4 regions of the Dactylosporangium sp. NPDC000555 genome follow, and region 1 is predicted to be linked to each of the others. Evidence: riboswitches for the same ligand, from Rfam matches in the RefSeq annotation. Region 1 holds a riboswitch; each other region holds the start of a gene.
What was found. Region 1 has a riboswitch for cyclic di-AMP ahead of ABT297_RS26320 (hypothetical protein). Riboswitches for the same ligand answer to the same signal wherever they lie in the genome.

Region 1 (7,727 bases):
CCAGGATGCCCGCGAGTGGCCCGTCCGCCGCCGTTCGGTAGGCGGCCAGCACCTCGTCGCGCGTCACCGCGCGCTCGACGGTCGCGTTGAGCTCCACGAGCGAGCCGACGGGCACGGGCACGCGGATGGAGTCGCCGGAGAGCTTGCCGGCCAGGCGCGGCAGCACGAGCCCGATCGCCTTGGCGGCGCCGGTCGTGGTGGGCGCGATGTTGACACCGGCGGCGCGGGCGCGGCGCAGGTCGCGGTGCGGGCCGTCCTGCAGGTTCTGCTCCTGGGTGTAGGCGTGCACGGTCGTCATGAAGCCGTGCTCGATGCCGGCCAGCTCGTCGAGCACGGCGGCGAGCGGCGCGAGCGCGTTCGTCGTGCACGAGGCGTTCGAGACGATCGTGTGCGCGGCCGGGTCGTACGCGCCGGTGTTGACGCCGTAGGCGAGCGTGACGTCGGCGCCGGCCGACGGGGCGCCCACGAGCACGCGCCTCGCGCCGGCGTCCAGGTGCGCGCGGGCCGCGTCGGCGGCGGTGAACCGGCCGGTCGCCTCCAGTACGAGTTCGACACCGAGCTCGGCCCACGGCAGCTTCGCGGGCTCCCGCTCGGCGAGCACCCGGATGCGGCGGCCGTCGACGACGAGCGCGTCGTCGTCGACCAGGACGGGACGGCCGAGCCGGCCGAGGGTGCTGTCGTAGCGCAACAGGTGGGCGAGGGTCTCGGGGCTGGCGAGGTCGTTGACGGCGACGACGTCGAGGTCGCTGCCGCGCTCGAGGAGCGCGCGCAGCACGCTGCGGCCGATGCGGCCGAATCCGTTGACGGCGATGCGGGTGGTCATCCTGATGGCGTCCTTTCGTTCGCCCTCGATGCTCGTCCGCGGCCGCGCGCGCCGACAGGCGGTGCCGCGCCAGGCCGCGCAAGGATCGCGCCAGGCTCGTCACCGGCCCGATCCGGTCAGGACGCGCGTGGCACCGGCCGGGCGAACGTGCGCCGGTACTCGCTCGGCGAGGTGCCGAGGATGCGCTGGAAGTGCAGCCGCAGGTTGGCGCCGGTGCCGAGCCCGACCTGGGCGGCGATCTGCTCGACGCCGAGGTCGCTGCGCTCGAGCAGCTCGCGGGCCCGGTCGACGCGGGCGCGGAGGATCCACTGGGTTGGCGTGTAACCGGTCTCCTCGACGAAGCGGCGCGAGAACGTGCGCGCCGAGACGTTGGCGTTACGGGCGAGGTCGCCCAGCGCGAGGGGCTCGCCGAGCCGTTCGAGGGCCCACTGGCGGGTGGCGACGAAGTGCTCGCCGGCGGCCTCGGGCACGCTGCGGGGAATGTACTGCACCTGGCCGCCGCTGCGGTACGGCGCGGCGACGAGGCGCCGGGCGACGCGGTTGGCGAGGGCCACGCCGTGGTCGCGGCGCACGAGGTGCAGACAGAGGTCGATGCCGCTGGCGGCGCCGGCCGACGTGAGCACCTCGCCCTCGTCGACGAAGAGCACGTCCTCGTCGACGCGGATCCCGGGGTGCCGGCGGGCGAGCTCGTGCGTGTAATGCCAGTGCGTCGTCGCGCGCTTGCCGTCGAGCAGTCCGGTCGCGGCGAGCGCGAAGGCGCCGGTCGAGATGGCCGCGAGCCGCACCCCTCGGCCGTGCGCGGCGCGCAGGGCGGCGACGACCTCGGCGGGCGGGTGCTCCCGGTCGGGGTGCCGGTAGCCGGGGATGAAGATCGTGTCGGCGGCGGCGAAGGCGTCGAGCCCCTCGGCCACGTGGTAGGAGAGGCCGTCGCCCCCGGCGACGAGGCCCGGGGCGGCGCCGCACACGTGCACCGCGTAGGGCATGCTCGGGCGGTTGGTGAACACCTGGGCCGGGATGCCCACATCGAGCGGCTTCGCCCCGTCGAGCACCAGCACGACCACGCGGTGGTTCCGCTCGGCCATCCCGCCCCCTTCCGTCGCCCGTGCAGCCTCGCACCGCCGGCCGCGGGCCGACAGTGGCGAGATTGCCATGTACCGCAAGTTTCCCGCCATCCGCGGGGAACTTCCGTGCGGCCGGGAGGAGGAAGAGCGCGCCGAGCCTGCGGCTGCGGCGCCCCGCCGGGCGCCGCAGCCGGCGGCTCGCACTATGCGACGGCGATCACGATCTGCTCGGCGAGGGTCTGCCACTTGGCGTAGGCGTCCGGGAACGCCGACACCTGTACCGTCTGCGCCGCCACGGTGACCGGCATCTGCTCCCAGCCGGAGACCTTCATCAGCGCCGCGTAGAAGCGGCGCGCGGACTCGGCCGGATCCATCAGCTGGGTGACGCTGCCCCAGCTCGGCCGCTGCTGGAACAGGCCGACCGAGTCGTGGTCGTTCCCGACGCCCTCGTTGGGCACGTTGAGCGAGGCCGGCACGTTGGGGTTCGCGAGGTTGCGCAGATGGCTTTCCTGCAAGGCGGTCGCGATCGCCACCACGAAGGCGCGGTGCGGCAGGTCCAGTTGCTGCCCGGCCCGGATGATCGCGACGGCGTTGTTCATCTCGGTCTGGTTCAGCCCGCCGATGGGAGCGTGGACCGTCGGCGACGACGCGGCCGGCTGCGGTGCCGCCGCCGTGCTCTTCGCCGGTGACGGAGGGTTCTGTGCCGGTGACTGCTGCGGTTGCGTGCCGGCCGGGGACGACGGCTGCCGGCCGGGCTCGTCGCCCCGGCGCGCGTCGCGACGGGACGCGCGGTTCTCGGCGTCCGCCACCCGCTCGGGGTCGTTCTGATACGCGGTTTCGGCCTGCGCCATGGTGTTGTCCGGTGTGGTGCCCGGTGACAGGAACAGCACACCGATCGCCGCGAACGCGACGACCCCGGCCGAGTACAGGCCGATCCTCGGGCGGGCCGCCGAGTGGCGGCCGCGGCGGTAGCGTCGCAGGTGACGGAGGCCGCGCCGGCGCGGCTCGGTCTCATCGGCCGGCATGGGACGACCTCACGGCGGGTGGGCGGTGTTGCTTGCGGTGCTTCACGAAAACCTCGACAGATGTGGTGAGAACGCGGCTGCTGCTGGATTGCGGACGCGGCGCCGGTGGTCCGGGCCGGCACGGACCCAGGGCACGGGCCATCGACCGTCCACAGGGGATGGTTGAGGTGGGGTGCCTGGTGTGCCGGTGCGGCCGGTGCGCGCGCCGGGAACGGTTACCGGACCGGACGATGCCCTTGTTGTGCCGGCCGGCCTGCGGGGCCGCGGGTCGAGGTGTGACGCCATGCGAGGGTGTGCACGCGATGCTCCTTCCGATACCGCCTACCGGGTTAGCTGACGGATTCGGGCGGGAGGATCGCCCTACCTCACGGCGCGTGGCCGCTCGGATTCACCCCAGTTACGCTTGGTTCCCCGGTTCGTGCGAGCACGACTCAGCGGGTCCGCCGCGGTGTCACCCTCCACAGTGACAGCCGACGCAGCGAACGTCATGACCATAACGGCTGCGTAAACGTAGGTGAACCCCCTGAGGGGAACTGACAAGGTGCGCGTGGCGGCATGGCGTTCTGCAGCGTGTCGCGAACGTTTTGCCTGGTGGCGGGTGCCGTACCGGCTGGGCGACGGATGGATTCGGCGCGGCGGGGACGACGGCCGCGTCCTCGCCCGGCCGCTTCAGAAGTCGCCGGCGTTGCGGCGCAGCTCCGTGATCACCTCGATGAGCGAGCCGTCGGTCGCCGGTGACAGCCAGGGTGCGGCGAAGACCTCGGCGTTGAGCTCGGCCGTCGCGGCCTCGGCGAGCTCGCGCCCCGCGTCGAGCAGTTCGACGATCGTCGAGCGGCGGTCGGCCGGGTGCGGGGTGCGCCGCACGAGCCCGGCGGCCTCGAGGCGGTCGACGGCGTTGGTGACGCTGGTCGGGTGCACCTGGAGCCGCTCGCCGATGAGGGCCATGGGCAGCGAGGCCTTGCGGCTGAAGTGCAGCAGCATCAGCACCTCGTATCGGGCGAAGGTCACGCCGTGGGGCTTGAGCACCGCCTCGACGCGGGCGAGCGCGATCTGGTGGGCGCGCATGAGGGACGTGACCGCGGCCATGCCGTCGGCGGCGTGTGCCCAGCCGTGCTCGGCCCACAGCCGGCGTGCCTCGGCGATGGGGTCGAGGGGAAGGCCGCTGTTGGTCGACACGAACGTCATGATAGCGGTCCGGCGGGCTGTGTGGACGTCAGATAGTTGGACACCCTACTATCTAGCCCATGAGTCTCCACGTGCCGGCCAATCCCGTCCGCTTCGTCACTGCGGCGAGCCTCTTCGACGGCCATGACGCAGCCATCAACGTCATGCGCCGGCTGCTGCAGGCCCAGGGCGCCGAGGTGATTCATCTCGGGCACGACCGCAGCGTCGAGGAGGTCGTCACCGCGGCGGTGCAGGAGGACGTGCAGGGCGTGGCCATCTCGTCGTACCAGGGCGGCCACGTCGAGTACTTCGAGTACCTCGTCGACCGGCTCGCCGAGCGCGGCGCCGGGCACGTGCGGGTCTACGGCGGTGGCGGCGGCGTGATCGTGCCGGAGGAGATCGCCGCCCTGGGCGAGCGCGGTGTGCGCATCTTCAGTCCGCAGGAGGGCCAGCGGCTGGGCCTGCCCGGCATGATCAACGTGCTGATCCGCGAGTGCGACACCGAACCGGTGCGCGGCCCGGTCGACGTGGCGGCGCTGCTGGCCGGCGACGAGACGGCCCTGGCCAGGGCGATCACCACGCTGCAGGCGGGCGCCGACCCGGACCTGGCCGCCGCGGTGGGGGAGGCGGCCCGCCGCAGCGCCGTGCCGGTGCTCGGCATCACCGGCACGGGCGGCTCCGGCAAGTCGTCGCTGACCGACGAGCTGGTCCGGCGGCTGCGCCGCGACTGCGAGGACAAGCTGCGGGTCGCCGTGATCGCCATCGACCCGACCCGGCGGCGCGGCGGCGGGGCACTGCTCGGCGACCGCATCCGGATGAACAGCATCGCGCCCGGGGTGGTCTACTTCCGGTCGCTGGCGACCCGCGTGCAGGACGGCACCGTTCCCGCGAACCTGGCCGACGTCGTCGCCGCGTGCCAGGCTGCCGGCAACGACCTCGTCATCGTCGAGACGCCCGGCATCGGCCAGGGCGACGCGGCCATCACCGGCTACTCGAACGTCTCGCTGTACGTCATGACGCCCGACTTCGGCGCCGCCAGCCAGCTCGAGAAGATCGACATGCTCGACCTGGCCGACGTCGTGGCGATCAACAAGTTCGAGCGCCGTGGCGGCGAGGACGCGCGGCGCGACGTCGCCCGGCAGCTGGTGCGCAACCGCGAACAGTTCGGCACGCCATGGGATGACATGCCGGTCTTCGGCACGAGCGCCGCCCGCTTCGGCGACGACGGGGTGACCGCGCTGTACCACCACCTTAAGGAACTGCTGTCCGGGCACGGGTTCCCCAGCTTCCCGGGCGTGCTGACCCCCGTCGCCGGGCGGGTGTCGACCGGGCTGACGTCGGCGCTGCCCAAGGGCCGGGAGCGATACCTGTCGGAGGTCGCCGAAGCGGTGCGCGGCTACCACGCGACCACCGCAGCGCAGGCCGCCGTCGCCCGGCGCCGCCAGCACCTCACCACCGCCCGAGACCTGCTGCCCGGCGAGGAGGCCGTCGCACGGCTGCTGGAGGCGACGGAGCGGGAGCTTTCCGGCGACGTCCGCGAACTGCTCGACGCGTGGCCGGCGACCCGCGAGGCGTACCGCGGCGACGAGTTCGTCTACAAGGTCCGGGACACGGAGATCCGCAGCCCCCTGACCCGCCAGACCCTCTCCGGCAGCCGCATCCCGCGCGTCGCGCTGCCCCGCGACGGCGACGACGGCGAGCTGGTCCGGTTCCTGCGCGCGGAGAACCTGCCCGGCGCGTTTCCGTTCACCGCCGGGGTCTTCCCGCTCAAGCGCACCGGCGAGGCACCGGCCCGCATGTTCGCGGGGGAGGGCGACGCCTTCCGCACCAACCAGCGGTTCCACCTGCTCAGCGCCGGCCAGCCGGCGACGCGGCTGTCGACGGCCTTCGACTCGGTGACCCTGTATGGCCGCGACCCCGACCGGCGCCCCGACATCTACGGCAAGGTCGGCACCTCCGGAGTCTCGATCGCCACCCTCGACGACATGCGCGAGCTGTACGCCGGCTTCGACCTGTGCGACCCGAAGACGTCGGTCTCCATGACGATCAACGGGCCGGCGCCGACGATCCTGGCGATGTTCCTCAACGCCGCGATCGACCAGCAGACCGCGGAGTTCACGGCCAAGCACGGGCGGGAGCCGGACGCGGACGAGGCGGCGACGATCCGGGCGCGGACCGTGTCCACCGTGCGCGGCACCGTCCAGGCCGACATCCTCAAGGAGGACCAGGGCCAGAACACCTGCATCTTCTCCACCGAGTTCGCGCTGCGCTGCATGGCCGACATCCAGCAGTGGTTCATCACCAACCGGGTGCGCAACTTCTACTCGGTCAGCATCAGCGGCTACCACATCGCCGAGGCCGGCGCCAACCCGATCAGCCAGCTCGCGTTCACCCTCGCCAACGGCTTCACCTACGTCGAGGCGTACCGCGCCCGGGGGATGGACGTCAACGACTTCGCGCCCAACCTGTCGTTCTTCTTCTCCAACGGCATGGACGCCGAGTACACCGTCATCGGCCGGGTCGCCCGCCGGATCTGGGCCGTCGCCATGCGCGAGCGCTACGGCGCCGACGAGCGCTCCCAGAAACTGAAGTACCACATCCAGACCTCGGGCCGCTCGCTGCACGCCCAGGAGATGGACTTCAACGACATCCGCACCACGCTGCAGGCGCTGTGCGCCATCTACGACAACGCCAACAGCCTGCACACCAACGCCTACGACGAGGCTGTGACCACCCCCAGCGCCCAGTCGGTGCGCCGCGCTCTGGCGATCCAGATGATCATCGACGCCGAATGGGGCCTGGCCGTGACGGAGAACGCGCTGCAGGGCTCGTACATCGTGGACCTGCTCACCGACCTTGTCGAGGAGGCGGTCCTGGCCGAGTTCGACCGCATCTCCGAACGCGGCGGCGTGCTCGGCGCGATGGAGACCGGCTACCAGCGCGGCCGCATCCAGGACGAGTCGATGCTGTACGAGCAGCGCAAGCACGACGGGTCGCTGCCCATCGTCGGGGTCAACACCTTCCTCGGCGCGCCCGGCGGCGACGAGGCGGCGACCGGCCTGGAGCTCGCCCGCGCCACCGAGGACGAGAAGCACTCGCAGGTCCGCCGGCTCGCCGACTTCAAGACCCGCAACGCGGCGCAGGCCCCAGCGGCGCTGGAGCGCCTGAAGACCGCGGCCGGCCACGGCGACAACGTCTTCGAGGCCCTGATGGACGCCGTGCGGTACTGCACCCTCGGCCAGATCAGCGACGCGTTCTTCGAGGTTGGCGGCCAGTACCGCCGCAACGTCTGACCGGCGCGCGAGCGCCCTCCCGCTCGCCGCCGGGCCCGTGCGACCACGGTTCACGGGCTCGCGGCGAGGAAGAGGTAGGCGACGAAGATCAGCAGGTGCATACCCGCCTGCATGAGCGTGGCGCGGCCGGGGAGCACCGTGAGCACGCTGACGACGGCGGTGAGCGCGAGCAGCACCATCTGCGTGCCACCCAGGCCCAGCACCAGCGGCTGGCCGATCCAGATCGAGGCGACGGCGATCGCCGGGATGGTGAGCCCGATGCTCGCGATCGCCGAGCCGAAGGCGAGATTCAGGCTGGTCTGCACCCGGTCGCGCTGCGCGGCGCGCGCGGCGGCGACCGTTTCGGGCAGCAGCACCAGCA
Region 2 (7,727 bases), on a different contig from region 1:
GATGACTCAGCCGCCCGGGCGGGCGGCTGAGCCGTGGGTTGGGGCGGGCCGGTCAGGACCGGGCGAGGAACTTGTTCATCGCGTCGATCTCGGCCTGCTGCGCGGTGATGATCTGCCGCGCGAGGGCCTTGGCGTCGGTGTTGGCGCCGCCCGCGAGCTCCTCCTCGGCCATCGCGATGGCGCCACGGTGGTGGGCGATCATCATGGTGCAGAACTGCCGGTCGAAGTCCTTGCCGGTGGCGGCCTCGAGCTTGGCCATGTCGGCGTCGGACATCATCCCCGGCATGGCGGAGTGCGTGCCGTGGTTCATGCCGCCGCTCATCGCCGGGGCGGGGCGGCCCCACTCGGCGAGCCAGCCGGTCAGGGTCTTGATCTCCGGCTCCTGCGCCGCCTCGATCTGCGCGGCCAGGCTCTTGACGTCGGGGTCGGCGGCGCGGGTGCGGGCCAGCGCGGCCATCTCCACGGCCTGCTGGTGGTGCGGGATCATCATCTGGGCGAACTTCACGTCCGCGTCGTTGAACGCGGCAGAGGATGCTCGGCCCGGCGAGGCGCCGCCGCCCGGGGTGGTGTGGCCGGAGTCCATGCCGGGCATCGGATCGTGCCCGCCGCCGCAGGCGCCCAGCAGCAGCGCGGTGGCGAGCGCGGCACCGGCCAGGACGGCGCGGCGCACCAGGGTGCGTGTCATGACGATTGAAGACCTTTCGGTTCGGAAGCTACGCAGGACTCGGCGGCACGGCGCGGCGGATGTGGCCGGGCCGTGCGGGGCGTCCTATGTGCGCAGAACCGACACCGCGGCGAGGGTGAGACCGACCGGTCTGGGTGGTGGTGCCCGCGGCCCGCAGCGCCGCGGGACGCGGGCGCGGGCCGCCGCCGCGGCGGTGCCACGGCGGGCGTGCAGGAGGGCGACAGCGAGCAGCAGGACGGCGAAGGCGACCAGGACGGCCAGGCAGACGCTCCAGTCGCTCATCCCGCCGTGACCGCCGGCCGGACCGGCCAGCGGGGCGCCGCAGCCGTCGGCGGCACACGCGCCGGCGAGGGTCAGCACGGCCATGAGCGGCGCCGAGGCGGTGTGCTCGGCGGTGGCGCCCGCGGTCGTGGCGGGGTGCTCGTGGCCGCCGGCCGGCCGCGGGCCCTGGTGGCCGAGGGTGTGCATGGCCGTCAGGCCCAGCAGGGTGGCCAGCAGCAACGCGAGCCGGGCGGACCGCCCGAGCCTGCCGTTCACCGCATACGCCACGCCTTCACGGTACCGGCAAGGCGCCGCCCGGGTCCGCGGCGCGGTCGTGTCACCCGTCAGGCACGGAAACGGGCGACCTCGCTCTGCAGCTGGGCGGCCAGGCGGGACAGCTCGGCAACGGTCGCGTCGGCCTCGGCGAGCGTGGCGGTGGTGGCCTGCGTTGCCTGCGCGACGCCCGCGATGTTGCCGGCGATGTTGTTCGCGCCGCCGGCGGCGTCGCTGACGCTGCGGGTCATCTCGGCGGTGGTCGCGCTCTGCTGTTCGACGGCGGAGGCGATGGTGAGCTGGTAGTCGTTGATCCGGGCGATGATCCGGCTGATCTCGCCGATCGCGTCGACGGACTTGCCGGTGTCGGCCTGGATCGCCTCGACGCGGCGGGAGATGTCCTCGGTGGCGCGGGCGGTCTCCTGGGCGAGCTCCTTGACCTCGTTCGCGACGACCGCGAAGCCCTTGCCCGCCTCCCCCGCGCGGGCCGCCTCGATGGTGGCGTTGAGGGCGAGCAGGTTGGTCTGCTCGGCGATCGAGGTGATCACCTTGACCACGTTGCCGATCTCGGCGGACGACTCGCCGAGCTTCGACACGGTCTCGTTGGTCGACCTGGCCACGCCGACGGCCTCGGCGGCGACCTGAGCCGCCTCCGACGCGTTGCGGGCGATCTCGCCGATCGAGGAGCCCATCTCCTCGGCGCCCGCGGCGACGGTCTGCACGTTGTGGGACACCGTGCCGGCCGCGCGGGCGGCCACGTCGGCCTGCCGGGCGGCGTCCTGCGCGTTGGCGCCGATGCGACCGGTCACCGCGGTGAGCTGGTGCGAGCTCTGGCCGAGGGTCTGCGCGCCGCCGGTGATGGCGGTGATCGTGCCGTGCAGGCCGGTCCGGGCGGCGTTGACGGCGACGGCCATCGCGCCGAGCTCGTCGCGGGCGTAGACCTCGGCCGGGACGGTGAGGTCCCCGGTGGCGAGTGCGCGCAGCGCCGCGGAGACGCTGCCGAGCTGCCGGCGCAGGATGCGCGCCACCCAGGCGCCGGCGAGCAGCGCGACGGCGAGGCCGCCGACCAGCAGCGCGCCGATGAGCATCTGTGCCTCGCGGTACTGCCGGTCCGCCTCGTTCGCGGTGGCGGTGGCCTCGTTGCTCTCCACGGCCTGCAACTGGTCGAGCGCGGTCTTCGCCCGGTTCTCCAGGTCGGTGGAGACGGCCACGATCTGGTCCTGCGGCGGCACGGTGTAGCCGGCCGGCGGCGCCTCGTTGAAGAGCACCACATCGCGCAGGGTCCGGTACTGCTTCAGTGCCTCGGTGACGCGGTCCGTGGCGGCCAGCCGCGACGGCGACCTGGCGGCCGCGGTGCGGTACTGGGCCACGGTGGCGTCGGTCTGTTCGTCGGCCGCGGCCACCGCCGCGCGGGACTGCTGGGCCTCGGCCTGCACGCCGGCGGCGGAGTAGAGCGCGAACATCAGGGAGTTGCGGTACATGTCCGCCAGTCCCCCGCGCAGCTGAGCGAGCTGCTGCTCGCTGTCGACGTGGCCGCGTTTCATCTCGTGCAGGTCGTCGTTGAGCCCCGACATCCGCACCAGCGCCAGCACGCCGATGGCGGCGGCGACGACGGTGACGAGCAGGACCACGAAGAACGCCTTGGTGATGACCCCGCGGTCGGCCACGAACCCGGTGAGGCTGCCCCGCCGAACGGTCACGCCGATGTCGTGCTGCGCCATGTTGTTCCCTCGATTGCCGACTGTTGCTCCACGGGTACACGACCCCATCGGCGTCAGCCCGGCACGCTTGAGAAGATTCGGCTCAGCCCCGGCGCGGCGGGGCCCAGCGGCCGTCTTTTTCGCACCGCGGCGGGCATGGTCACGCGCTCGCCGGGTAGCCCCGGATCGGCCGTGCGGGACAGACGAGCTTCGGGGGAGCAGGATCGTATGAGCAGGCCGATGACCCAGATGATCCGCCTACCTGTCGGGATCACGCCGAACCTGTTCGGGATGTCGTACGGCCTGGCGGGCCTGTCCGGCTGCTGGAGCTACGCCGCGCTGCTGAGGGTTGCCCCGGGCGCCGTGGCCGACGTCCTGTTCGTCATCACGGCCGTCGTGTGGCTGTTGCTTCTGGCCGCCTACGTGTCCGACGTGCCGCGGCGGCCGGGAGGCTGGCGGGCCGAGCTGAGCGATCCGGTCCAGGCCCCGTTCGTCTCGCTGGCCCCGATCGTCGGCATGCTGTTGTCGATCGGGCTGATGCCGCATGCCCCCGCCGCTGGCCGGTCGCTGTTCGGGCTGTTCGCCGCGGCCACGATCGTGCTCGCGGGCTGGCTGACCGGCCAGTGGATCATGGGCGGCCTGGATCTGGACCGGCTGCATCCCGGATACGTGCTGCCCGCCGTCGCCGGAGGGCTGATCGCCGCGATCGGCGCGGCGACGGCCGGCTGGCCGGGACTCGCCCGCGTGTTCTTCGGATTCGGTCTGGTGTCGTGGCTGCTCATCGGCTCGATCATCCTGGCCCGGCTGTACTTCCGCCCGCCGTTGCCGGCCCAGCTGCAGCCGACGCTGGCGATCGACGTCGCCCCGCCCGCGCTCGCCGGGATCGCCTATCTGGCCGTCACCCGGGGCCGGGTCGACGCCGCCGCCTTCGTGCTCGGCGGCTACACGCTGCTCACGGCCCTCGTCCAGGTGCGCCTCATCGGGGTGTACCGGCGCCTGCGCTTCACCCCCGGGTTCTGGGCGTTCGCGTTCCCTTACGCCGCCGTCGCCACGTTCACGCTGCACTGGCTCGCCTACGCGCGCCCGCCGGCGTACCAGGTCTGGGTCTGGCTGGTGCTGCTGGCGATCACCGTGTTCATCGCCGCCCTCGCGGCCGAGACGGCCACGGCGCTCGCCCGGCACCGTTTCCTGCCGCAGCCCCGCTGACGCACGGGCGGGCCGGCTCGACGAGCCGGCCCGCCCGTTTCCTTCGGGATACTCAGGCGGAGTAGCCGCGAGCCGCCATCCAGTGCGCCATGTTGCTGGTCGCCATCCAGTACGTCTTCGGGCCGAACATGCCGGACGGGTCGGCGACCTGAACGGCACGGCCGTTGTCGCGGTAGCCGACGATCGCGATGAAGTGGCCGCCCGAGAACTCGTGCCAGACGCCGACCGCGTCCGTCGCCCCGCCGACGATGTTCGCCACGATCGCGCGGTCACCGCTGATGGCCCGCACGACGTCCTCCTGCACGCGCGTGGCCTCCTCGGCCGTCGCGCGCTGCCCCGGGATCCACCGGGTCTGGTACACGTCCTTGCCCAGCACGCTGTTGAGCACCCGCGTGGTGTCGGCGGCCGAGTTGGTGCCGCTGGTCGTGGTGCCGAGCCTCCTCGCGATCTCGTCCTGGGACATGTTGACGCCGTCCGCGGTCAGCACGATGCGGGTCGAGGCCGGGCCGCAGTAGTAGTAGTTCGGCTGGAACTGGAAGTCGTACTGCAGGACCTTCTCCGCCGGCGCCTCGGGGGCCGGGCTCGTCGGCTCCGGGTTCGCCGGCGCGGCGCCGATCGCCGGCCGGTTGTTCCCGTCGGCGGCTCCCATCGCGGCGACCGCCGTGTCGTGGGCCCCGGCCGGCGTCTCGGTCTGGTTGAACACCACTGCGGTGGTGACGGCGGCCACGAGCAGGGCGGCCGAGCCCAGCACCGCCGGGTACAGGCGGTGGGTGGTGGTGCGGTGGAGCAGCGGACGAATCGATCGGTGACGCATGTGGTACTCCAAAAGCAGGCTGCCGCACGTGGTCGGCGGATCGGATGGCGACGCTGAGCCACGGCGTTCACGGCACGGACCGGCGCGAGGGCAGGCGAAGGCGGCCCGCACACGGCGATGCCGTGCCGGGCGTGCCGTCGTGCGACGGGAACGCGGAAGTGTCGTGGCTCTTTTAGAGGCGGCATCGCGGCAGCGTCAGACGCCCGCTTCGCGCGGCGACCGGGCCGCGAGCGGTGCGAGGAGGGGTCCGGAGACGGGGGTCTGACCTCAGCCGTCGAGCGCCGGGCAGCAGGGCCGGTGCGGCCTCGTGCTGCCCGATGTCCTACCGTGCGGTGGTGTCCCGCCGGGGTGCGGTGCGGGTGCCGCGGCTAGGGGGCGCGCCATGCCAGAGGTCGTACACCGTTGAAGTCTCCTTCCGATGCCGCCTACCGGGTTAGCTGACGGATTCGGGCTGGAAGTGCCCTACCGCGGGCGGTGACGCCCGCGGATTCACCCCGGGACTGCATGGGTCCCCGGCTCGTTCGCACGACTCGGCGGGTCCGCGCCGGCGCCATTTCGCAATGGCAGACGACCGGCTCGGACCGCCTGACCCTACTGGCCGGTACGGGGGTTGCCAAGCGTTCAACCGGGTCCTGCAAGTGGACGCCATTGGCGTACCTGCCAGCCGGTATGGCGGCATGCGGGTAGCCGGGCGACCCGGACGGCCGGTGGCAGCGATGTCCGGCTCATACGCGTTCAGCAACACTGGTCGGCGTCAACCCCCGGCCCGAGAAGGTTTCTCGTCACCGTGAGTTCCCGGTCTTCGACCACGCGCCCGGACGCAAAACACTCCGACTCCCCCTGGGCACCGCTGCGCTGCCGCACCTTCCGCGCGCTGTGGCTCGCCATGGCCGCCGCCAACGCCGGCATGGCGATGCAGGTCGTGGGCGCCCAGTGGCTCGCCGCCGGCGCCGGCGCGAACGGACGGCACGCGGCCGCCGACATCCTCGTCACGCTGGTACAGGCGGCGGGCATGCTGCCCATCCTGGTGCTCGGCCTGCCGGCCGGCGTGCTGGCCGACCTGGTGGACCGCAGGCGCCTGCTCATCCGGGTCCAGCTCGGCACCGCCCTCGTCGGCCTGCTGCTCGCGGCGCTGGCCATGGACGGCCGGATCCAGTCGATGACGCTGCTCTCGCTGCAGTGCGCGCTCGGTGTGGGTGCGGCCTTCACGATGCCCGCGTTCGGGTCGCTGACCCCGGAGCTGGTGGAACGCCGGCACCTGCCGCAGGCCTCGGCGCTCGGGGCGATCAGCGCCAACGTCACACGGGCCGCCGGCCCGGCGACCGCCGGTTTCCTCATCGCACGGGCCGGCGCGTCGGCCGTGTTCGCGCTGCACGCCGTGACCGTCATCGTGTTCGTCGTGGTGCTGACCGTCTGGCGTCCCGAGCGCCCGTCCGCCCCGCGCTGCACGGAGCCCTTCGGCGCGGCGCTCGGTGCGGGATGGCGATACGTTCGCAGCACGCCGGTCGTACGCCGGATTCTCGGGCACGCGCTGGTGTTCCTGCTGCCCGGCTCGGCGCTGCTGGCGCTGCTGCCGCTGCTGGCGGCCAACCGGCTCGGCCTCGGCGTCACCGGACTCGGCGTGCTGCTCGGTGCGCTCGGCGCCGGCGCGGTGGCCGGCGCGATCGTCCAGCCGCGGCTGCGCGCGCTGCCCGCCCGGGACCGCATGGCCGCCGCCGCGGGCGTGTTCCTGGCGGCGCTCGTGATCGTGGCGGTCAGCCGCGACCCGGTCACCGTCGGCGTCGTGCTGGTCGCCGCCGGCGCGGCCTGGGTGATCGCGCTGGCCTGCACCAACTCGGCGATCGAGAGCTACCTGCCCGAACACGTCCGGGCGCGCGGGCTGGCGTTCTACCAGGTCGTGCTCTTCGGCGGGCAGGGCCTCGGCGCGGTGGGCTGGGGTCTCTGCGCGCACAGCCTCGGCCTGCAGTGGGCGCTGCTGCTGGCCGCGGCCGGCCTCGGCGTCGCGGCGCTGGCCGGGCGCGGGTGGCCGCTGCACGAGCACGGCCACGACGCCGAACAACCGAGCACCGCACAGCCCGGCCCCGAGCAAACCGGCCCCGAGCAAACCAGCTCCGAACGACCCGGGCCGGAGGCGCCGAGCCGGCCGTTCGCGCTGCCGTCCTGGAGGGATCTGGTGCGCCGCCGACCGGCCCGGCCGGCCCGCCGGCCCACCACGCCGCGGTCCGACGGGCGCCCTCTGGCCCGTCCCCCGGCTCGCCTCGCGGCCCGTCCCCCGGCCCGTCTCGAGGCCCGGCAGACCCGGCCGGCGACCGCCGGCGCCGCCCCGGTCGCGATGCGCGCCGCATCGGTGGTGAGCACGCTGCTCGGGCCGGCCCGTCCACCGCCGGGTGGGCCGGCGCGCTGACGCCGGCGCGGCAGCGACCCGGACGAAAGGGCCGATGGGCCGGCTGGGAGCGCCTTCCCGGGCGTTGACCGCGGGGCCGCACGCCTTCAGCCGGCCGGGCCGACGGCCAGCGTCACCGTTGCCGCGACCGCCTGGCCGGCCTGGTCCGTCCAGGTGATCCTGACCCGGTCGCCCGGATGGTGGGTGTCGAGCACGGACGTGAGCTCGCGGGCGGAGCCGACGGGCCGGCCGTCCACCGACCGGATGATGTCGCCCGCGCCGACGCCGGCGCGCTCGGCGGGACTGCCGAAGATCACTCCGGTCACCATGACCCCGGCGACCTGGCCTTCCGCATCGGCGGCGGCGACGCCGAGCAGGGCGGTCGGGCCGATGTGGATCGTCGGC
Region 3 (7,727 bases), on a different contig from region 1:
CTACGGGACGTACCTGCTCGGCGGGCACCTCGTCGAGCCCACCGAGCCGCCCGGTGTGATCGCGGTCGGCCCCCGGGTCGGCGTGACGGGCGCGCACGACAAGCCGTGGCGCTTCTGGCTGGAGGGCGATCCGACGGTCAGCGAGTACCGCCGCCACGTCCCGCGATCGCGCAAGGTCTGAGCCGGCGGCCAGGCCCCGCCGCGGGTGCGGCGGGGCCTCGGACGGACCCTACTGCTCGCAACCGGCTACCAGGTGGCCTCGCGGTGCGGGACGCGGTCCTCGTCCGGCAGGCGAATCGTCGCGGACTGTGGCGGGCGCAGGTACTCCGACTCGGTCACCTGCTCCCCCCATTCCGTGTCACGGCCGTCGGGGTCGGTCTCCTGGGTCGACACCACCGCCACGAACGTGCTCGGGCTGGCGCCGTGCCAGTGCCACTCGTCGGCCGCCACGACGACCGTGTCGCCGGCCCGCACCTCGTGGACGGGCCCGCCCCGGCGCTGCACCCGGCCAACGCCGTGCAGGATGTGCAGCACCCGGCCGTACGGGCAGCGATGCCACGCCGTGCGCGCGCCGGGGTTGAACTGGGCATGGAACGTCGCCAGGCGCGACGGTTCCATCGCGGTGACGTCCTTGCCGATCCAGGCCACGCCGGAGTACCGCTGTTGCGGCGCCGGCCGGCTGGTGCTCGGGACGCGAATGACCTCCATATCGGTGTCCTCCTTCGGGCCCTCTAGGCCTTGGTGTAGTCCGCCCACGACATGTCCCACGCCGTCCAGCCGTCGCCCGCGTCCAGCGGCACCTCGGTGTTGCGCGTGGTCACCGGGTCGCCGACCAGCACCGACTCGTACAGCCACCGCGCGTTGCCCGTGGAGACGTTGGTGCAGCCGTGCGAGACGTTGCGCACGCCCTGGTCGCCGACCGACCACGGCGCCGCGTGGATGTACTGCCCGCCCCAGGTCAGGCGCATGGCGTACTCGACGGTGGTGGTGTACTCCGGCGTCTTGAACAACGACGTCGGCTCCCGCGACATGATCACGGTGGTGCCGCTCGAGCTCGGCGTGGACGACTTGCCCAGGCTGACGGGCATGGTCTTCACGAGCGCGTCGTTGTGGTACACGCTCAGCTGTTTGGTGGCGTTGTCGATGTCGATCGTGAGCTTGCGGCCGATCGTGATCGTCGCGGAGGCGTCCTCGTCGGCGTGGCCGTCGCCGATCCGCACGCCGTTGAGTGCCTTGCGAGCGGTGATCTTCGTGCCCGGCTGCCAGTAGTGCTCCGGCCGGTACATCACCTGCTTGCCGTTGAACCAGTGCCACACCCCGGGCTGGGGCGGGTCGCTCGTCACGAACAGCCGCTGTTGCACGGCGGCCCGGTTCTCCGGCGGCACCTCGGTGGCGAACTCCACGACGATCGGCATCGCGACGCCGTAGGTCCCGCCGTTGATGACGTTCAGGTCCGTGTTGATCGACGGACCGGTCGGCTTCGCCGCCGTGGTGAAGGTCGTCTGTCTGGTCACCGGCTTGCCGTCGGCGCCGATGGCGGTCACCTTCGCCGTATACGTGGCGCCGTAGCGCAGTGCGGTGTCGGGCACCCAGGACGACCCGTCCGCCCGCGAAGCGCCGGAGATCTTCTGACCGGTCGCGTCGAGGAGGGACACGTCGGTGACCCGCCCGTCCTTGACCTTGGTGCCGATCTCGGCGCTGATCGGCACCGCGGCGTCGCCCGCCGCCGGCGTGAGGGAGAGTCCCACCGGCACCGTCGGTGGTGCGGTGGACTTCGTCGCCGTGTGTTTGCGATGCGACAAGAGGTCGCACCCGGACAGCGCCGGCTGTGCCGTCACCGCGAGGATGAGCAGCGCGGTGACGGACCGGCCTGGGCGCCTCATGTTCTCTGCCGTTGTCTGCACATGGGGGCATCGTCGTGCCGACCCGGGCGAGGCCGGGCCGGCAAACGAGTGACAACGGGTGCGATACCGGATCGTCGCCCGGCTTTAGTCGCCCGGCGTTACATGGTGGCGTCGGCGATCCGCGTCGCCAGCCCCTCCCACTTCGCGTAGGCGTTCGGGAAGGCCGAGCGCTGCACCATCTGCGCCGCGACCGTGACCGCGTAGTCGCCCCAGCCCGGGATCGCCAGCAGCGCCGCGTAGAACCGGCGGGCCGACTCGTGCGGGTTCATCAGCTCCTCGACCGTGCCCCAGTTCGGCCGCTGCTGGAACAGTCCGACCGAGTCGTAGTCGTATCCGACGCCCTCGTTCGGCTGGTGCAGTGACTGCGGCAGGTTGGGGTTGGCCAGGTTGCGCAGGTGGCTCTCCTGCAGGGCGGTGGCGAGCGCCACGACGACGGCGCGCTTGGGCAGGTTCTCCCGCTTGGCCACGTCGACGATCGCGACCGCGTTGTCCATCTCGGCCTGGCTCAGCCCGCCGACGGGCGCCAGCCTGGTCGGCGACGGCGCGGCCGCCGGTGGCGTGCCACCCTGGCCGGTGGCCTTCTTGCCGGTGGACCCCTGTCCGGTGGCCTTGGGGTCAGCGGCCTTCGGGGCAGCCTTCGGGTCGCCGGCCTTGGGGTCGGTGCCCTTCGAGCGTCCCGACGAGCGCCCCGCGCGCTCGTCGTCGCGCGGCGCCTCGGCCTGGGCCGCGCCGGCCTCCTCCTGTGCGTTCAGGCTCACGCCCGATGCGGCCGGAGGGTCCGAGGACGTCAGCGCCGGGGCCAGCCCGAACGCCGCCACGGCGACGATCGTCGCGGCCACGGCGGTGCGGCGCGCCCCCGCCGGCATGGCCGCGGCGAAGCGCCCGGGACCGGATGCGAGCAGGCGCGTGCGCCCGGCCGCATACGCGCGAGCGGACCCGGCGGCGAGCGTGCGGGCCGGCCCGGAGGCGAGCACACGAGCGGACCCGGCGGCGAGCGCCCGGGCCGGTCCGGAGGCGAGCACGCGTGCGGACCCGGAGGCGAGCACGCGTACCGGCCCGGACGCGAGCAGGCGCTCGGGTTCGGGCACGAGGTTGCGGAGGTATGCGGCATGACGGCCGCGGCGAGACCGCAGATGGCGCCGGCCGTGTTCGGCCACGTCGCTGAGCTGCGGGTTTTCGTCATCACCGGCGAGCATCCGGCGAGACTAGGACCGGTGTCGCGCGAGGGTGATTTTGGGGATGAGAAACGGCGCCAGGGCCGTGTGCGCCCGGTCGCCCGTCACGGCGGCGCCGCGCCCAGTGGCCGAATCGGCGGGGGGTGAAACGGCCTCTGACCGGCGTGTTTACGGTTTCCGAATCCGCTGTGGCCTCCGTTCACCCACTCGGGTGACCCCGCTGCGGATCCGCTGAGTCGTGCGCGCGCACGAGCCGGGGAACCATGCACCACCCGGGGTGAATCCGCGGGGCCCCACGGCCCCCGGAAGGGCGAGCTTCCCGTCCGAACCCGTCAGCTAACCCGGTAGGCGGCACCGGAAGGAGCTCGCGTGTTGCCCCACGAACCGAGGTACCCGTGACGTACCTCTACAAGCCTCGCCACTCGGGACGGACCTCCCCGCTTCGGCGCATCCGCGTCCTGGCCGCCGCGGCGGGCCTGGCCGCCGCGGCCGGCATCGGCGTCGCCGCCCTGCAGCAGTCCTCGACACCGGCCAGCGCCGCCGGCGCCCAGACCCTGACCGGCGCCGAATCCACGGTCACCGTCGACGGCGCCCCGGCCGCCCGCGAGCAGCAGCGCGACCAGGCGGTGCCCGGCGCGGCGAGCACACCCAAGGCGGGCGCGGCCAAGCCGACCGCCGCCGCACAGGCCGGCGCCGGGACCACCGCCGCGGCCACCACCACCGCGCCGCCGTCGCCGTCGGCGGCCACCACCACCGCACCCCCGCAGCAGAAGGAGCTCTCCTACCAGTTCGCCTGGCAGGAGAACTACTACTTCTGCGGCCCGGCCGCCACGCGCATCGCCCTCACCGCGCGGGGGATCTTCGCGTCGCAGTCCCAGGTCGCGCAGCACCTCGGCACCACCGTCAACGGCACCAACTCGGCCGACGACACCACCCGGGCGCTCAACTCGTACACCGGGACGTCCTTCTACAAGTCGCACTTCATCACCGGGCAGACGGCCACCCAGGCCGACGTCGACCAGCTCAAGGCATCGGTGCTCAACGCGATCAGCCACGGGTACGCGGTGGTCGCCAACATCGCCGGGTCCACGGTGGACGACGCCGGGCACGGCCACTCCTACCCCGGCGGGCACTACCTGACGATCGTCGGGTACCGCGACGGCGGCCAGACCGTGAAGATCGCGGATCCGGCCGACGCCCAGGGTGCCGGCTCGTACATGCTGTCCCTGGACAAGATGGCCGACTGGATCGCCCAGCGCGGCTACTCGGCCTGATCCCGGCCCTCCCCGATCCGGCGCGCCGTCCACCGCGGGCGGCGCGCCGGATCGGCCCCGTCAGCCCAGTGCGCGTGTCCGGCTCGGGGCCGGGAAGGCCTGCACCGGCTGGCCGTGCAGCGTCACCGCCATGGTCTGCGCCACGGCCCCGTTGACCGAGCTGGAGACCCCGCCGCCGACGTAGTCGTTCGGGTTGTCCACGTTCACCGCGATGCCGGCCGCCGCGAGCTGCGGCGTGAACCCCACGAACGTCTCGGTCGCGTTGTTCTCCGAGCTTCCCGTCTTGCCCGCGACCGGCCGCCCGCTCAGGATGCCGGACACGGCCTCGGCCGTGCCGCCGTCGCACCTGCCGTACGACGAGCCCTTGCCGACCGGGCACCGCGCCGCGTCGGTGGCCGCGGCCGCCACGTCGGGGTCGACCGCCTGCTTGCACTTCGGACCGGCGGCGTCGACCGCCCGGCCGTCCGGGTCCGTGATCGACAGCACCGGCAGCGGCTGGCAGTACAACCCGCCGGCGGCGACGGCCGCGTAGGCGTTGGCGAGGTCCAGCGGGGTGGTCAGGGCGGTACCGAGGGTGAACGAGCCCCAGCCTTCCGCCTTCGCCGCCAGCGAGATGTCCAGGTCGCCGCGGAACACGATGCCGAGCCGCTGCGCCATCTCCACCACGCGCTGCGCGCCGATGCGCTGCTCCAGCCACACGAAGTAGGTGTTGACCGAGCGGCCGAACCCGTTCCACATCGTGCGTGGGCCGTCCATCCAGCTCGGGCTGTCGTTGGCCGGGCACCAGTGCCCGCCGCAGCTGGCCGCGGCGCTGCCCGGCCAGTTGGTCACGATCCGGGCCGGCGCGTTGAACTGGGTGCTCAGCGGCAGGCCGGCCTCCAGCGCGGCGAGCATCGTGAACATCTTGAACGTCGAGCCGGCCTGGTAGCCGTCCACGCCGGAGCCGCCCGAGATGAGCTGATTGACGGTGTTGGGGTACTGCGGGTGCTCCGGCGGGTTGGCCACGAGGCTGAAGTGGCGGTTGACAGCCATCGCCAGCACCCGGCCGCTGCCGGGCTGGACCACGGCGAGCGGCACCGAACGCGCGCTGCCGTAGCCGTAGACGCCCAGCGACTGGGCGAGCGCGGTCGCCTGCACGTTCGGGTCCAGCGAGGTGACCACCGTGTAGCCGCCGGTGCGCAGCTTCTCGTCGCGGTCCATCGCCGTCACGCCGAACTCGGGCTGGCTGTTCCACCACTGGCGGAAGTAGTCGCAGAAGAAGCCCCAGTCGTTGTGCTCCCGCGCCACCGACGTGCAGTCGTTGGGCAGCCGGCGCTCGGTTAGCTTCAGCTGCGTGCCCTTCGCCGCGGTCGCCTCCGCCGGCGTGATCACGTGCATCTTCGCCATCGACTCGAGCGTGTACGCGCGCCGCTTCAGGGCCGTCTCGCGGTCGCCGGTGAGCGGGTTGTCCGCGTCCGGGGACTGCAGCAGGCCGGCCAGCGTCGCCGCCTCCGGGAGCGTGAGCTCGGCCGGGACCTTGCCGAAGTACGTCTGGCTGGCGGCGTAGATGCCGTAGGCGCCGGAGCCGAAGTAGGCGATGTTGAGGTACCGCCGCAGGATCTCGGCCTTGCTCATCCGCTTCTCCAGCGCCCCGGCGTAGCGCATCTCGCGCAGCTTGCGCGCCGGGGAGTCGGCGAGCGCCTCCAGGTGCTGCTGCGGGGTGAGGCTCGCGTCGTTCTTGAGCACGTTGCGGACGTACTGCATGGTCAGTGTCGAGGCGCCCTGCTGCGCCCCGCCGCGGCTGTTGGAGACGAACGCGCGCAGCACGCCCCGCGCGTCGACGCCGCGGTGCTCGTAGAAGCGGGCGTCCTCGGCGGCGACGACGGCCTGCTGCAGCGTCTTCGCGACCTGGTCCAGCTGCACGTCGCGGCGGTTCTCGTCGTAGAACGTGGTGATCAGCGTCTTGGCGTCGCTGGCGTACACGTAGGTCGTCTCCGCGGGCCGCGGCGTGGCCAGGTTGGTCGGCAGGTTCTCCCATGTGTCGCCGGCCGCCTTCGCCATCCCGCCGCCGGCGAGCGCCAGCGGCAGCGCCGCGGCCGCGACCACCAGGCCCGCCAGCACCCCGCTCAACGCCAGCCGCAGCATGCCGAGCAGCACGCGGGCGAGCTTCGTACGTGGGCGTTGTCGCTTCGCTCGCTGGCGGTGTCGGCGCATGTTCCGGTCTCCCGACGACTGTGGGCGGTTCGCTTGGCGGCGCGCGGCTACCCCGCACGATCCACCCCTAACCGCCGCGGCCGGAACATCACCCGGGTGCCGGCGTGGGCGAGCGATCGGATGGGCGCCCGCACAACGGTCCGCCCCGGTGCGCGGCCTCTGATCGGCTGGATGGCGCGGCGAATCGTGGCCGTTCGACCGAAGGGAAACGACGCTATGTGCGGCTTCCTGATGTACACCGGAAACGCCATCATCTCCCCGGAACTTCTCGGCGCCATGGAACGGCAGCTCGCGCTGCTGGACCATCGGGGCCCCGACGACATGGCCCTGGAGCGGATCGGGGCCGGCACCGCGGCCGGCTTCAAGCGCCTCGCGATTATCGATCGGCAGGGCAGCCGGCAGCCACTGCGGTACCCGCCGGCCGGCCCCGAGGCGGGCCGCTGGACGCTCGTCTTCAACGGCGAGATCTACAACTACAAGGAGCTGCGCGAGGAGCTGACCCGCGCCCACGGCGCCGTCTTCGCCACCGACGGCGACTCCGAGGTGCTCGCCGCGGCCTTCCACCACTGGGGGGAGGCCGCCCTCGACCGGCTGCGCGGGATGTTCGCGTTCGCGCTGTGGGACGACGCGACCGAGATCGTGTACGCCGCGCGCGATCCCTTCGGGATCAAGCCGCTGTACTACCTCGAGACCCCCGAGGGGCTGTGGCTGTCCAGCGAGAAGCCGCCGCTGCTCGAGCACGCCAAGGCCGAGCTGGACCGGACCGCCCTGTCGCTGTACCTCACGATGCAGTACGTGCCGGAGCCGTACACGCTGCACAGCGACGTGGCCCGGCTGCCCGCCGGCGGCCTGCTCACCCGCAAGTTCGCCGGCGTGTCGACGATCCGCCGCTACGCGCGGCCCACCTTCCGCCCCGACCCGGCGGCGAACGAGGCGGCCGTGGTGGGCGAGCTGCGCGCCGCGCTGCGCGACAGCGTCCGCGCCCACATGCGCGCGGACGTGCCGGTCGGCGCGTTCCTGTCCAGCGGCATCGACTCGACCGCGATCGTCGCGCTGGCCGCCGAGCACCATCCGCGGCTGCGCGCCTTCACCGCCGGCTTCGACACGTCCACCGCGTTCTCCGAGATCGAGATCGCCGAGCGCTCGGCCCGCCACCTCGGCGTCGAGCTCATCCCGACCAT
Region 4 (7,727 bases), on a different contig from region 1:
GTGAGCAGGCCGCACTCGGCGCCGCGGCGCTGCAGGCCGGGGCTCGCGCACTGGCCCCACGGGATCGGGGCTGGGCTGTAGCCGTCGCCCCCGGGCGCGGCGAGGGCGCTCGAGGCCGGCGCGACGGCCGCGAGCGTGGCCGCAGCGGTGAAGAGGACCAGCCCCTTCACGGTTCTGTTCTTCACGACTACCCTCCCAATTTGCCCAGATGGGAATGTCTGGGCAAGTGATTCGGGTCAAACAGTGTCACGCCGATGCTTTCGGTCAGGGGCGCCGCGCGGAAGCCGTAACACCCTTTCCCTCACCCGAGAAACCCGTGTCGCACGTCGAATCGACTCCGGTACAACGGTGTGATGCTGCGCAAGTACCCCCGGACGCCCCATCTGCGGGGTTCGCGACTACAGCCGGGGGACCACGACCTGGCGCAGGTGCCCTTCGCCGAGTTGGCCGGACGCCCCCTGGTCGTGGAGGAGAAGCTCGACGGAGCCAACGCCGCGATCAGCTTCGATGCCGAGGGCGGGCTGCTGCTGCAGTCGCGCGGCCATTACCTGACCGGCGGCCCGCGGGAGAAACAGTTCGCCCCGTTCAAGGCGTGGGCGGCCGGGATGCGCTATCAACTGTGGCCGGCGCTGCGAGACCGATTCATCGTGTACGGCGAATGGCTCTATGCCAAGCACACGGTCTTCTACGACGCGCTGCCGCATCACTTCTGCGAGTTCGACGTGTACGACCGCCGGTCCGAGGTGTTCCTGTCCACGCCGCGCCGCCGGGAGCTGCTGGCCGGCCTGAGCGTCGCGTCCGTGCCGGTGCTGCACGAGGGGTCCTTCGCCGGCCTCGCCGCGCTCACCAAGCTGGTCGGCCCGTCGACCTGCCGTACCGGCGGCTGGCGGGAGGCCCTGCGGGAGGCGGCGGTCGCCGGCGGCGCCGACCCCGGCCAGGTCGTGCGCGAGACCGATATGTCCGAGGACATGGAGGGCCTGTACCTCAAGCTCGAGGACGAGGACGCGGTGCTGGGCCGCTACAAGTGGGTCCGGCCCAGCTTCCACACGGCGATCCTCGACTCCGGCAGCCACTGGCAGGACCGGCCGATCGTGGCCAACCGGGTCCGGGCGTGAACGCGTTCGAGCGGCTCTGCCCGGCGCCGCCGTCCTGGGCCGTGCCCTGGGACGAGCTGCGTGACCTCGAGCCCGAGGCGGACGCGCACGCCCGCCGGACCGTGGCGGCCCTCGCCGGGCTGGACCGGTGGCGGGCCCGCCCGCCCGCCGAGCGGGCGCGGCTGTTCGCCGCCGCCCTGCTCGTGGGCGGTAGCGATCCGGGTTCGGCCCGGCGCGGCGAGCTCGCCGCCCGGCGCCGGCTGTGGGAGATGGGCGTGCCGATCGCCTGGCGCGAGCACGTGTGCGCGCTCGTGCGCCACCGGGGGCTGCCGTTCGGCGCGCTGGAGCGCCCGGACCTCGACCGCGTCGCGTTTCGGGTCAGCCTGCTGGCCCGCAACGACGACCTCGCGCTGCTGGCGACCGCCGACGTCCTCGCGCGGGGCGGACCCGGCGCCGGGGCGCTGCTCGACGAGGTCGCGCTCTTCATGGAGTACACCCGGGAAATCGGCTGCCTCGACGGACCGCGCGCCTTCGCCTCGGACCATGCGCGGTTCGAATATTTCCGCACCCCGGGCCGGGACCCGGACTACGCGGCATTCGACGATACGCGCTGCACGGTGACCGTGATGTCCGGGCTGCCGGGCTCGGGCAAGGACCACTGGATCGCGGCCAACCGGCCCGGAGTGCCGGTTGTCGGCCTCGACGACCTGCGCGACGAGCTCGGCGTGCGGCCGACGGATGACCAGGGCCCGGTGATCGCCGCGGCGTACGCGCGCGCCCGCGAGCACCTGCGCGCGGCCACGCCGTACGTCTGGAACGCGACGAACGTGACCCGGGCGCTGCGCTCGCGGTGCATCGGGCTCGCCGCCGGCTACGGCGCGCGGGTCGAGCTGGTGAGCGTGGAGGCGCCGCCGGACGTCGTGCACCGGCGCAACCGGGCGCGTCCCCGCCGGGTGCCGGCCGCGGTGATCGACCGGCTGGCCGGGCGCTGGGAGCTGCCCGACCCGACCGAGGCGCACGAGGTGCGCTGGGTGCTCAACGAGTAGTCGAGCGCTGCCGCTGCATCGCCAGGGCCTGCAGCGCCGACGAGCGGATCAGCAGGAGCGGGCTGAGCGGCTCGTTGGCGGCGATCGCCCGAGCGTACGGCCGGTTCGCCACGCTCCAGCCCTCGTGGATGTCGTACTCGATCGATAGCGACCGGTTGCGGGCCATCTGGTAGTCCAGCAGCACGCCGGGCCCGAGCGAGCGGGTGGCGATCTCGCCGGCCATGTGCGGGATCGGCGAGAAGAAGAACGCGACCTTGGGCACGGGCTGGAAGAGGTCCACGTCGACGAGGTCGAAGACGCCGGCCGGCTGGTACATCCCGTGCGTGTCGTGGATGCACAGCCCGGCGTTGAGGTCGACCCGGCCGACGTTGTCGATCTCCATGTGCCCGGCGGGTCCGCCCGGGGTCACGATGCCGGCGCCGTCGTTCCCGGAGACCGTCAGCACGCTGCCCAGCGGCGCCGGGTAGTTGTGCGTGACGACGACCCTGCTGCTCGGCGCGTGCGGCATGTGCCGTGCGGTGAACATCGAGTACGTCTCGGTCCACGCCAGCTCGAGGTGGCGGTCGAGGTAGTGCGCGGAGAGCCAGATCGTCGGCGCGCCGCTCGCCGAGGTGGCGATCGCGTGGAGCCCGAACAACGCGAAGTGGTGGTCGCGCAGCTGTCCGACCGTGGCCTCGTTCATGTCGATCGTGAGTTTGTGCTGTTCCACGCTGTCCTCCCAGGTTGTGCGGCTTTGGCACCCAGTGTGGAGCGGACAAGTTGCGCAACAGCGGCAATCAGGAAAAACAACTCACGTTTGGGCCGGCTCGGGCGGCCACGAAGCCGGAGTCGCTCGCGACGGTTTCATCCCACCGTCGTGTGGTGGTCACCCAGGGTTGATCCCCGGGCGGGGTGCGGTCCCTGGCGGGCTGTGACAGGGTGGGGCCGTGTCGCTGATCCCGAACACGCCGAGCAGCGAGCCCTTGCCGCTGCACCGCGCGGCCCGCATCGAGGACGCGATCCACAACGTCCTCGAGCGGCGGCTGCGCCGGCGCGGGTGGAAGGTCGCGGTCACCGCGTACACCGGGTACGGCGCCTGCGCCACCGCCGAGCGGCCCGGGTGGGTCCGGGTGCTCGGCCGCGTGCTGCTGGCCCGGATCGACCCCAAGCCGGCCAAGCGGCTCAAGAAGCTGCGCGGCTGGCGCTCGTTCACCGCGGTGTCGGTCAGCGACGCCCTGGTGCGCATCGAGGCCGGCGGCCAGACCCGCGAGGTGCGCTGCGACCGCGGCGGGTTCATCGACGTCGTCGTCGAGGCCGACCTCGCGCCCGGCTGGGCGTCCGTCACGCTGCAGACCGAGAACAGCGCCGCCGTCGAGGCGCCGATCCGGATGATCGACCCCGGCACCCGCTTCGGCATCATCTCCGACGTCGACGACACGGTCATGGTCACCACGCTGCCGCGCCCGCTGCTCGCCGCGTGGAACACGTTCGTGCTCGACGAGCACGCCCGCGCCTCGGTGCCGGGCATGGCGGTGCTGTACGAGCGGCTGGTCAACGCCAACCCGGGCGCGCCGGTCTTCTACCTGTCGACCGGCGCCTGGAACGTGGCCGCGACGCTGTCCCGGTTCCTCTCCCGGCACCTGTACCCGGCCGGGCCGCTGCTGCTGACCGACTGGGGCCCGCAGCCGGACCGGTTCTTCCGCAGCGGCCAGGCGCACAAGCGGGCGTCGCTGGCCCGCCTCGCCGAGGAGTTCCCGGACATCCGCTGGCTGCTGGTCGGTGACGACGGGCAGCACGATCCGGAGATCTACGCCGAGTTCGCCGCCGAGCACCCCGACAGCGTGGCCGCGGTGGCGATCCGGCACCTCTCGCCGACCCAGGCGGTGCTGGCCGGCGCGTTCCCGGGGGTGGCCGGCAGCTCCAAGCGGGTCCCGCTCAACGATCGGCGTTGGCTGGGCGCCCCCGACGGCGCCGGCCTGTGGCGGCTCCTGCGCGACACGGAGATCCTCTGAGCCGCGGTGGCCGGTCGACGTTCCGCTGTCGACCGGCCGCCCGGGAACGTGAGGATTACAGGATCGAGAGGTGCACGTGGTTCGTATGGTCGCTGGAGGGGTCTCCGGCGACGCCCGAGTAGTGGTGCCACCCGACCGTCGGCGTCCACACCTGTTTGAACCAGATGACGTACATGACGCCGAGGCGGTCGGCGTTCTTCACGAAGTACGTCGCCAGGGTGGTTCCGTAGGTGTAGTCGTCGCCGGTGGCCACCCCGCCGAAGCCGGGCTTGGTCTGCACCGAGAAGTCGCAGGCGCGGCCCTTCGGGTGCTCGTACGGCCCGCTCGGGCGGTAGCAGGACACGAACCGCTTGAAGCCGTCCTTCTGCGCCTGCTGCATCGCGTGCAGCGTGCGTGGCGTGAGGCAGCCGCTGGTCGTGGGGTCCTTGACGCTGCACGACTCCTTGGGCAGCGACCCGTTGGCGTTGCGCGGCACCGGGTCGGCGGTCGGCAGGTTGGCGGTGATGAAGCCCCTGCTCGGCCCACCGGCCTGCGCGAGCGCCTTCTCCGCGTCCTTCTTCTGCTGCTCGATGATGCGCTTCTGCTCCTGCTGCGTGGCGATCTCGCCGTCGAGCGCCTTCTTCTGCGCGGTCTGGTCGTCCCGCAGCTGTTTGGCCTGGTGCAGCAGGTTGTTGTTGTGGTGGGCGATCTCGTTGATGGAGCCGGCCCGCTCGGCGAAGCTGTCCGGGGTCTTCGCGTCCATCAGGGCGGCGAACGTGGTGAGGGGGCCGGTGCGGTACGCCGCCGCGGCGATCGCGGCCACATGATCCTGGATCACCGCCAGCTGCGCCTCGGTCGCCTGCAGTTGCGCGTTGAGCTCGCCCTGACGCTTGATCGAGGCGTTCAGCCGCTCATTGGCCTCGGACCACTTGCGGGTCGTGTTCTCGAGGACGGAGTTGAGCGTCGGGTTGGCGCCGGAGCCCTCGTCGCCGGTGTCGCCGCCGGGCTCGGCCGCGGCGGGTGTGACGGCGAGCCCCCCGAGCACGATCGCCGCCAGCAGCGTGATGAACGTGCGCCGGTAGGGATGTCGCGGTGACATCTGGTTCGTTGTTCCTTCCGTCGGCCGCCGACCGAGTTAGCTGACGGGTTCGGGACGGAACGACCCCTACCACCCTTCCGAGGAAGGGCGGATTCACCCCAACGTTACCGTGGGTCCCCGGCTCGCCACGGTGCGGCGATTAGGCGGCAGCCCCGCCCGGCACCGGGGGCGGTGCCCTCGTGGACGTGACCGTGGGTCACTGTACCCAGGGCGCCGAAATCGCGCACCGCGCGGTTTGTGTGGACCTGCCCGCAACCTCGTACGTGGTGATCAATAGTGACCCAGATCACGGTCTAGCGGGTGAACGTGCGGCGATGCAACAGCCGGGGCTCGCCGCCGCGTGCAGTTCGATGATGGCACGCGCGACGGGAGGGCTTCCGCGTGGAGTTCGATGACTACGTACGGCAACGCGGCGCCGCGCTGGTGCGGCTGGGACGCCTGCTCACCGGCGACCGGCACCAGGGCGAGGACCTTGTGCAGGAGGTGCTCGCCCGGGCGTTCGTGCGCTGGGATCGGATCACGGCCGACCCGCCGGAGCCGTACCTGCGCCGGATGCTCGTCAACGCCGCCATCTCCCGGTGGCGGCTGGCGTCCAACCGGGAGGTCGCGGTGGCCGAGCCGCAGGATGTGCCCGGCCTTCGTGACCTGGGCGCGGAGGCCGCCGAGCGCGACGCGACGTGGCGGCTGATCCGCGCGCTGCCACCGAAACAGCGTGCCGCCGTGGTACTGCGCTACTACGAGGACCTCGACGACGCGGCGATCGCGGCACTGCTCAACTGCAGCCGGGAGACCGTACGCAGCCAGGTGAAACGCGCCCTGGACACGCTACGCACCCGGCTGGCGAAGGAAGAATCCGGCGCCGGCTCGGTCGGCCTGACCCTCAACGGAGGGAAGTCGTGACGGGACTCGACCGGGTGGTCACCGAGGCGCTGGCGCGGGTCGCCGACGACGACGTGCACGTGGAGCGGCTGCTGGCCGCGGCGAGGGCGGGCGGCATCCGCCACCGCAGGCGCCGCCGGGTGGCGATCGTGGCGGGTACGGCGTTCTCCGTCGCCGTCGCCGGTACCGCCATCGCTCTGACCGCCGCGCTGCTGCCCACCACCGCGGACGGCATGCCGGCGGCGCCACCCGCGACGATCGCCGCACCGTCGCCCGCGCCCAGTGCGAAGTCCACGACCGCCGCCGCGCCGCCGAAGATGACGGCGCCGCCGCTCCTGCCGCCCGCCGACGGGCCGCCGAGCGCGCTGAGCGACCCTGCCCAGGTCGGCCGCCCGTGGCTGGTGCATCTCGGCATGGACGCCCTGCCGTTCCCCGCCTCCGTCGTGCAGTACCACACTTCCGCCGACGGTGAGTGGGTGATGATCCAGGGTGGGTCGATGCTGACCGTCCGGCTTTCCCGTGGTACCACCGACTTCGAGCCGCTCACCGGAGCGCAGCGGTCCGTCGTCGTCAACGGCCGCTCCGGCACGTTCGCGCACGATTCCCGGTCCGGCGACGGCACGCTGCGCTGGCGCCTCGCCAACGGCCTCTGGCTGCAGGTGTACGGCCAGCTCGACGAGGCCGCGGCGCTCGCGGTGGCGAACAGCGTGCGCGTCGACCGCACGTACCGCTGCGCCGTGCCCTTCCGCCTGCCGTCGGTACCCGCCGGCACCAAGGCGGACTCGTGTGGCATGACGTTCTTCGGCGGGCCGTCCCGCAGTACCGCGACGACCATCGCGATCGGCGCCTCGTACGTCAAATTCACCACGGAGCGCGGCGACGGCCCAGCCACCGCGGCGGCCAACGAGACGCTCGGCGGCCGCCCGGCCCGGGTTCTCGAGCACCCCGGCGACGGCGGCCGCCCGATCCTGGAGATCCAGATCGGGATGGGCGGCGGCACGACACTGTCGATGGTCGCCGAAGGCTCCTACAAGGGATCGGCCGTGCGCGAACTCGCCGCGACCCTGCAGTGGCTGGGCGGCGACGATCCGGCAGCGTGGCCGGACAACCCCCTGCCGAATCCGTGACCGGGCCGGCGGTCGGCGTCAGCGTTCAGTTTCCGCTGCCGTACGGACGCGTGAGGATCTCGAGGAAGTGCCCGCTAGGGTCCTGCCAGTAGACGCCTCGACCGCCGTCGCGGGTGTTGATCTCGCCCGGCCGGCGCTGGCCCGGGTCGGCCCAGTACGACAGGCCGCGTGCGCGGATTCGACCGAAGACCACGTCGAACTCGCTCTCGCTGACCAGAAACGCGTAGTGCTGCGGATGGACCGGCCCGAGGTCGTCGGCGAAGTCGAGGGAGACGTCGTTGTCGACCTGCACGGTCAAGAACGGGCCGAAGGGCGCCGGCTTGTCGAGCCCCAGGATCTCGGCGAAGAACTCCGCCGACTCCTGCTTGTCGTGGACCGACACGATGGTGTGGTTCAGTTGGACGGCCATACCCCAATAGTCCGCCCTTGCCAGTGGGCGGACCACTGGTACGCAAGGTGAAGTCGGTGGCCGCCGAGGCAGGCCGGACACGGTCGTCCGGGCTACTCGGCGT

Region 2: it holds a riboswitch for cyclic di-AMP, as region 1 does, so the genes downstream of both, ABT297_RS35445 (C39 family peptidase) here and ABT297_RS26320 (hypothetical protein) in region 1, are expected to answer to the same signal.
Region 3: it holds a riboswitch for cyclic di-AMP, as region 1 does, so the genes downstream of both, ABT297_RS18290 (C39 family peptidase) here and ABT297_RS26320 (hypothetical protein) in region 1, are expected to answer to the same signal.
Region 4: it holds a riboswitch for cyclic di-AMP, as region 1 does, so the genes downstream of both, ABT297_RS15860 (coiled-coil domain-containing protein) here and ABT297_RS26320 (hypothetical protein) in region 1, are expected to answer to the same signal.

What each region holds. Positions count from the first base shown of each region.
Region 1 covers NZ_JBEPDB010000049.1:24,549-32,275, reverse strand. The annotation lists gene gap (type I glyceraldehyde-3-phosphate dehydrogenase) at 1-823, opposite strand, end outside; gene ABT297_RS26325 (GlxA family transcriptional regulator) at 940-1,905, opposite strand; gene ABT297_RS26320 (hypothetical protein) at 2,088-2,909, opposite strand; cyclic di-AMP (ydaO/yuaA leader) riboswitch at 3,213-3,356, opposite strand; gene ABT297_RS26315 (MarR family winged helix-turn-helix transcriptional regulator) at 3,579-4,085, opposite strand; gene icmF (fused isobutyryl-CoA mutase/GTPase IcmF) at 4,154-7,366, shown strand; gene ABT297_RS26305 (calcium:cation antiporter) at 7,417-7,727, opposite strand, start outside.
Region 2 covers NZ_JBEPDB010000087.1:19,295-27,021, forward strand. The annotation lists gene ABT297_RS35425 (DUF305 domain-containing protein) at 53-685, opposite strand; gene ABT297_RS35430 (DUF6153 family protein) at 770-1,234, opposite strand; gene ABT297_RS35435 (methyl-accepting chemotaxis protein) at 1,291-2,940, opposite strand; gene ABT297_RS35440 (SLAC1 family transporter) at 3,160-4,125, shown strand; gene ABT297_RS35445 (C39 family peptidase) at 4,178-4,939, opposite strand; cyclic di-AMP (ydaO/yuaA leader) riboswitch at 5,347-5,485, opposite strand; gene ABT297_RS35450 (MFS transporter) at 5,727-7,343, shown strand; gene ABT297_RS35455 (S1C family serine protease) at 7,430-7,727, opposite strand, start outside.
Region 3 covers NZ_JBEPDB010000027.1:13,587-21,313, reverse strand. The annotation lists gene ABT297_RS18310 (DNA-3-methyladenine glycosylase) at 1-181, shown strand, start outside; gene ABT297_RS18305 (cupin domain-containing protein) at 247-708, opposite strand; gene ABT297_RS18300 (L,D-transpeptidase) at 732-1,883, opposite strand; gene ABT297_RS18295 (hypothetical protein) at 2,003-3,100, opposite strand; cyclic di-AMP (ydaO/yuaA leader) riboswitch at 3,299-3,445, shown strand; gene ABT297_RS18290 (C39 family peptidase) at 3,475-4,353, shown strand; gene ABT297_RS18285 (transglycosylase domain-containing protein) at 4,414-6,546, opposite strand; gene asnB (asparagine synthase (glutamine-hydrolyzing)) at 6,763-7,727, shown strand, end outside.
Region 4 covers NZ_JBEPDB010000021.1:38,053-45,779, forward strand. The annotation lists gene ABT297_RS15835 (alpha/beta hydrolase) at 1-185, opposite strand, end outside; gene ABT297_RS15840 (RNA ligase family protein) at 354-1,115, shown strand; gene ABT297_RS15845 (AAA family ATPase) at 1,112-2,140, shown strand; gene ABT297_RS15850 (hypothetical protein) at 2,130-2,849, opposite strand; gene ABT297_RS15855 (App1 family protein phosphatidate phosphatase) at 3,067-4,131, shown strand; gene ABT297_RS15860 (coiled-coil domain-containing protein) at 4,187-5,209, opposite strand; cyclic di-AMP (ydaO/yuaA leader) riboswitch at 5,219-5,365, opposite strand; gene ABT297_RS15865 (SigE family RNA polymerase sigma factor) at 5,591-6,109, shown strand; gene ABT297_RS15870 (hypothetical protein) at 6,106-7,215, shown strand; gene ABT297_RS15875 (VOC family protein) at 7,241-7,624, opposite strand; gene ABT297_RS15880 (TetR/AcrR family transcriptional regulator C-terminal domain-containing protein) at 7,717-7,727, opposite strand, start outside.